One region of the Silanimonas algicola genome, then DNA from elsewhere that is predicted to be linked to it. Evidence: predicted binding sites of a transcription regulator. Region 1 holds the regulator's gene; the other holds the start of a gene.
What was found. Region 1 encodes HrcA, which represses chaperone genes, less so after heat shock. Its sites were predicted from a motif close to TTNGCACTCNNNNNNNNNGAGTGCNAA; they were not measured.

Region 1 (3,407 bases):
TGGCGATCTCGATGATCGACACGTCGAAGGTGCCGCCGCCGAGGTCGTACACGGCGATCTTGCGGTCCTTGGCGTCGCCCTTGTCGAGGCCGTAGGCCAGGGCGGCCGCGGTCGGCTCGTTGATGATGCGCTTCACCTCGAGGCCGGCGATGCGGCCGGCGTCCTTGGTCGCCTGGCGCTGGCTGTCGTTGAAGTAGGCCGGCACGGTGATGACGGCCTCGGTAACCGTCTCGCCCAGGTAGGCCTCGGCGGTCTTCTTCATCTTGCCCAGCACTTCGGCCGAGATCTGCTGCGGCGCCATCTTCTTGCCGTCGGCGGTGCCCACCCAGGCGTCGCCGTTGTCGTGGGCGAAGATCGAATACGGCACGAGGTCGAGGTCCTTCTTGACCTCGGCGTCGGTGAACTTGCGACCGATCAGGCGCTTCACCGCGTAGAAGGTGTTCTTCGGATTGGTGACCGCCTGGCGCTTCGCCGAGGCGCCGACGATGGTCTCGCCGTCCTTGGTGAATGCGACGATGGACGGCGTGGTGCGGTCGCCTTCCGCGTTCTCGATCACCTTGATGTTGCCGCCTTCCATGACGGCGACGCAGCTGTTCGTGGTGCCGAGGTCGATGCCGATGATCTTGCCCATGGGAGTCTCCTGTTCTTCGATTCGTCCGGCGCGCGGCGCCGATTCAGTGATGTCTGCGAGATGGGTGCGCAGGCCGCCGATTCAAGTCGCCGTCACGCGCGAGGCGCCGGCGCGGCGCGAGCTGTTCAAGGAACCGTCAGGCGTCGGCGACGACGACCACGAGGGCCGGACGCAGCAGGCGCTCGTTGAGCACGTAGCCCTTCTGGAACACGTCGAGCACGGTGCCGGGCGCGGCGTCTGCGCTCGGCTGCTGGACCACCGCCTGGTGGAACTCGGGGTTGAACACCTCGCCCTTGGGGTCGAGCTCCGTGAGGCCATTGTCGCCAGCCGTCTTCAGCAACTGGCGGAGGGTGAGTTCCAACCCCTCCTTGAGCGGGTGCGAGTCCGGACCCGCCGCCTTCAGTCCGGCGTGCAGGCTGTCGAACACCGGCAGCAGTTCGCCCAGCAGTCGCTCGTTGGCGAACTTGCGGGCGCTTTCCACCTCGCGCGCCATGCGGCGGCGCTGGTTTTCCAGTTCGGCGCGCTCGCGCAGGGTCTGCTCCCGGAGCTCCGCCAGCGCCACGCGCAGTTCGGCGTTCTCGACCTCCAACGCCGATTCGGTGGACAGGTGTTCGCCCGGCGCAGCGCCTTCCGGGGCCTCGGCCGGATCGACCGGCTCGTGCTCATGGTTCATGGGTTTTCCAGGCCGCGGATGGCGGCAGTTCGGTGACGATCGCCCCCGTTATGGGGCCGGGGTCGCCGGTTTCAAGGCCTGCCCGACCAGCTGGGCCGTGGCCTGCACCATCGGGATGACCTGCTCGTAGGCCATCCGGGTGGGGCCGATCACGCCCAGCACGCCCAGCACCCGGCCGTTCACGGCATAGGGCGCCGTGACCACCGTGCAGCCGCCGAGCGGCGCCAGCCCGGTTTCTTCACCGATGAAGATGCGCACCCCCTGGGCCCGGGCGCAGCGTTCCAGCAGGCCGAGGATCTCGCGCTTCTGCGCGAAAGCGTCGAACAGGCCGCGGAGGCGCTCCACGTCGGCCAGATCGGGGCTGCCCATCAGGCGGGTCTGGCCGGCGACCAGTACGTCGTCATCCCCCTCCGGCAGGACCTGCTCGGAGAGCTCGACCGCCGCGGCCAGAGTGCGCTCCAGCTCGGACTTGGCATCCTGCAGCTCGCGGAGCAGGGCGGCACGGATGTCTGCCCAACCACGGCCGGCGAAGTGCCGGTTGAGGTAGTTCGAGGTCTGTTCGAGTTCGCCCTGCGTGTAGGGCCGACGCGTCTGGATGATGCGGTTCTGGACCTCGTGGTCCATGAAGACGATCACGACCAGCACGCGCTGGGCGTCGATCGGCACGAACTCGATGTGGCGGAAGGCGAAGGCCGCACGCTGGGGCACGGTGACGACGCCGACCGAATGGCTCATCGAGGAGAGCAGCTCGGTGGCGCCGGCCAGCAGGCCCTGGGTGCCCTGCCCCTGCGGCAGTTGCTGGGCCAGTTGGCGGACCAGCCCTTCGTCCGGCTGGGGCAGCTCGATCAGGCTGTCGACGAACACCCGGTAGCCGTGGGAGGTGGGGACGCGGCCGGCGCTGGTGTGCGGTGCGGCCACCAGCCCCAGCTCCTCGAGGTCCGCCATGATGTTGCGGATGGTGGCCGCACTGACGTCCAGCCCCGATTGCTTGGCCAACGTCCGGGAACCCACCGGCTCGCCATGGGCGATGTACTGATGCACGAGCGAGCGCAGGAGCTGGCGGGCGCGGGGGTCGAGGCGGTGCGAGGATGGCGGCATGTCGCATAGATAAGTCCGGCCTTCCCCGATGGCAAGCGTTGGCGCTGCCATGGCCGGATGCTAGCGTTCGCGCTCGCCGGCACGGGGCGCCCGCCCCGTGCCCGCCCCCTTCGCTGCCGTGACCCCATGCTCAAGCTGCTCTCCCTCCGCGATTTCGCCGTCGTCCGCGCCGCCGAACTGCGCTTCGGCCCCGGCATGACCGTGATCTCTGGCGAAACCGGCGCCGGCAAGTCCCTGCTGGTCGACGCCTTGCTCTGGCTCTCCGGCGCCCGGGCCGACGCCGGCATGGTCCGCGCCGGGGCGGCCCGCGCCGAGCTTTCCGCGGAATTCACGCTGGACGACGCTCCCGACGCGGCCGTGTGGCTGGCCGAAAACGAACTCGACGACGAGGGCGCCTGCCAGCTCCGGCGGGTGGTGAAGGCCGACGGGGGCTCGAAGGCGTGGATCAATGGGCGGGCGGTCAGCATCTCGCAGCTCTCGGCCCTGGGGTCCCGGCTGGTCGAGATCCACGGCCAGCACGAGCACCAGGCCCTTCTTGATCGCAGCCGCCAGCTGGGTTTGCTCGACGCCTACGGACGCCTCCAACCCCTGCTCACCCCGGTGCAGAAGGCCGCCGCCGACTGGCAGGCCGCCGAGCGCGAGCTGGCGCAGCTGCAGGAGCGCGGCGATGTCGGCGACCGCATCGACTACCTCGGCCACCAGCTCGACGAGCTCGACCGGGAGCCGCTGGCCCCCGCCGACATCGACGCCCTGCTGGCCCAGCACCGGCGCGCTGCCAACGCCGGCGCGCTAGTGCAAGCCTGCGAGCGCGCCGGCCTCCTGCTCGGCGACGACGACGGCGCGGCAGCCGGCATCGGCCAGGCCCTCGCCGCGCTGTCGAAGTGGATCGCTGACGAGCCTCGCCTCGCCGAAGCGGCCGGCCTCGCCGAATCGGCACGGTTGCAGCTGCAAGAAGCCGTCGCCCTGCTCGACACCGCCCGCGAGAGGCTCGATCTCGACCCGATG
Region 2 (3,407 bases), on a different contig from region 1:
AGGCCGGCGATCGAGGCAGCGTTCTGCAGCGCCGTGCGCGTGACCTTGGTCGGGTCCAGGATGCCGAACTGCACCATGTCGCCGAACTCGCCGTTCGCCGCGTTGTAGCCGTAGTTGCCCGACTGCTCGAGCACCTTGTTGAGGATGACCGACGGCTCGTCGCCGGCGTTGGTCACGATCTCGCGCAGCGGGGCTTCCATCGCGCGCAGGGCGATGGCGATGCCGTGGTTCTGGTCCTCGTTCGCACCCTTCAGGTTGGCGATCGCGGCCTTGGCGCGCAGCAGGGCGACGCCGCCGCCCGGGACGATGCCTTCCTCGACGGCCGCACGGGTGGCGTGCAGGGCGTCTTCGACGCGGGCCTTCTTCTCCTTCATCTCGACTTCCGTCGCGGCGCCGACCTTGATGACGGCCACGCCGCCGGCCAGCTTGGCCACGCGCTCCTGCAGCTTCTCGCGGTCGTAGTCCGAGGTGGTCTCCTCGATCTGCGCCTTGATCTGCTTGATGCGGGCCTGGATGGCTTCGGCATTGCCTGCGCCGTCGATGATGGTGCTGTTTTCCTTCGAGACCTGGATCTTCTTGGCGCGGCCGAGGTCCTTGATGGTCGCCTTGTCGAGCTGCAGGCCGACCTCTTCCGAGATCACCGTGCCGCCGGTCAGGATGGCCATGTCTTCCAGCATCGCCTTGCGGCGGTCACCGAAGCCCGGGGCCTTCACGGCGCAGACCTTGACGATGCCGCGGATGGTGTTGACGACGAGCGTGGCCAGGGCCTCGCCCTCGACTTCCTCGGCGACGATCAGCAGCGGCTTGCCGGCCTTGGCCACACCCTCGAGCACCGGGAGCAGCTCGCGGACGTTCGAGATCTTCTTGTCGTGCAGCAGGATGAACGGGTCGTCCAGCTCGGCCTGCATCGACTGCTGGTTGTTGATGAAGTACGGCGACAGGTAGCCGCGGTCGAACTGCATGCCTTCGACGACGTCGAGCTCGTTGTCCAGGCCCGAGCCTTCCTCGACCGTGATGACGCCTTCCTTGCCGACCTTGTCCATCGCCTTGGCGATCAGCTCGCCGATGTTGGCGTCGGAGTTGGCCGAGATCGAACCGACCTGGGCGATCTCCTTCGAGGTCGAGCAGGGCTTCGAGAGCTTCTTCAGCTCGCCCGTGGCCTCGGTCACGGCCTTGTCGATGCCGCGCTTCAGGTCCATCGGGTTCATGCCGGCGGCGACCGCCTTCATGCCTTCGCGGATCAGCGCCTGGGCCAGCACGGTGGCCGTGGTGGTGCCGTCACCGGCGACGTCCGAGGTCTTGGACGCGACTTCCTTGACCATCTGGGCGCCCATGTTCTCGAACTTGTCGGCCAGCTCGATCTCCTTGGCGACGGACACGCCGTCCTTGGTGATCGTCGGGGCGCCGAAGCTCTTCTCGAGCACGACGTTGCGGCCCTTCGGACCGAGGGTCGCCTTGACGGCGTTGGCGAGGATGTTCACGCCGCGGACCATGCGGACGCGGGCGTCTTCACCGAAACGGATGTCTTTTGCTGCCATGGGAATGACTCCAGGAATTCAGTAGTGGGGATGGGGTTCGCGGCGGACGCCTGCGATCAACCCAGGATGGCGAAGATGTCGTCTTCGCGGACGACCAGGTACTCGGTGCCGTCCAGCTTCACTTCGGTGCCGGCGTACTTGCCGAACAGCACCTTGTCGCCGACCTTCACGGCCGGGGCGCGCGTCGAACCGTTGTCCAGCGCCTTGCCGGCGCCGACGGCCACGACCTCACCCTTGATCGGCTTCTCGGTGGCCGAATCGGGGATGACGATGCCACCAGCGGAGACTTTCTCTTCTTCCATACGCTTGATGACCACGCGGTCGAACAGCGGCTTGATGCTCATGAGGGAAACCTCTTTGCCTTGTTGATCAATGGGTTACGTTTTCCCGGACCGGCATTGCTAGCACTCGGCCCGGATGAGTGCCAATTCTAGCGCGCGCCGGAGACGCCAAGGTCACCGGGTCGCGGGGCGGAAGATGGGGCCCGGCCGGCGCGTTTCAAGGGGGGTGCCGACGACGCGTCGCCACGGGGCGGCGCACGGCACAATCCGACCATGTCCGCCCTGATCGTCTTCTGCACCGTGCCCGCCACGGCCGCCGACCGTCTCGCCCGCCTGCTGGTCGAGGAGCGCCTCGCCGCCTGCGTCCAGGCCCTTCCGGGCCTCCGCTCCACCTACCGCTGGGAAGGCGAGGTGCAGCAGAGCGACGAGAGCCTGCTGATGGTCAAGACGACGGCCGAGCGCTACCCGGCGCTGGAGCGGACGCTGGCCGCCCACCATCCCTACGACCTGCCCGAGATCCTCGCGGTCGATGCCGCCGCCGGCCTGCCTGCCTATCTGCGCTGGCTGCAGGACGAAACCGCGACCGGCGAGCCGGGCGACGCCGACTGAAGCGGCCGGGTTCACCCCCCGACGACGTCAAGCGCTTGTGAGGAAGGCAGGATTCGGGTTTTCCCCCGCCTTTCTTACCCCCGAGGTGCATCGATGCGACATCGCGCGGCCCCGTTCCTGGCCCTTTCCGTCCTTTTCGCGTCGGCCGCCGACGCCCAGCGCACATTGGCGATCGCCGACTACGCCCTGCCCGAGGCCGGGGCCGTCGCGATCCCGGTGAAGCAGGGCGTGCCCGACGAGGGCGCGTTCGCCGCGATCGACCAGCGCAGCAATGGCGCCCTGAGGCGCGCAGTGCGGACCTCCGGCTTCCTCGGCGACCGCGGCACGGTGCTGAACCTGCCCGGCGTCGGCCCCTACGACCAGGTGCTGCTCGTCGGCACCGGCAGCGACCCGGTCACCCCGCGCCTGCTGGAGGACGTGGGTGGACTCGTGGGGCAAGCGGGCGTACTCAGTGCCGCCACCGACCTCACGCTGCTCTGGCCCGATGCCGGCCTGCCGACCGCCGGGGCCCATCTTGCCCTCGGCGCGTCGCTCGGCCAGTACACCTTCCGCCAGTACAAGACGCCGAAGCCGGGTACCCCCGTGCTCGGCCAGGGCACCCTCACCGTCCGCGTCGCCGATGCGCCCGCGTCGAGCGCCGCTTGGCGCAACGACTGGGCCCACGTGGCCGAAGGCGTGCGGTTCGCCCGCGACCTGAAGACCGAACCGGGCAACGCCATCTACCCGGAGACCTTCGTCGCACGGACCCGCCAGGCCTTCGAAGGCGTTCGCGGCGTCAGCATCGAAGTGGTGGACGAGGCGCGCATGCGCGAACTGGGCATGGGGGCGATGCTCTCGGTCGGCGGTGGCAGCGTGCGCCCCCCGCGCGTGCTCCTGGTGCGCTACCGCGGCGCCGGCGACGATGCGCCGGTGGCCTTCGTCGGCAAGGGCATCACCTTCGACACCGGCGGCATCTCGATCAAAGCCTCCGAAAACATGT

Region 2: a site for HrcA is predicted at 1,940-1,966, ahead of groES (co-chaperone GroES). Genes of this name have one in related genera too.

The regions. Positions count from the first base shown of each region.
Region 1 is NZ_BAAHAS010000002.1:973,395-976,801, forward strand. It holds gene dnaK (molecular chaperone DnaK) at 1-631, opposite strand, end outside; gene grpE (nucleotide exchange factor GrpE) at 768-1,304, opposite strand; gene hrcA (heat-inducible transcriptional repressor HrcA) at 1,353-2,402, opposite strand; gene recN (DNA repair protein RecN) at 2,529-3,407, shown strand, end outside.
Region 2 is NZ_BAAHAS010000003.1:572,288-575,694, reverse strand. It holds gene groL (chaperonin GroEL) at 1-1,538, opposite strand, end outside; gene groES (co-chaperone GroES) at 1,595-1,882, opposite strand; gene cutA (divalent-cation tolerance protein CutA) at 2,093-2,428, shown strand; gene ACYVAK_RS12710 (leucyl aminopeptidase) at 2,522-3,407, shown strand, end outside.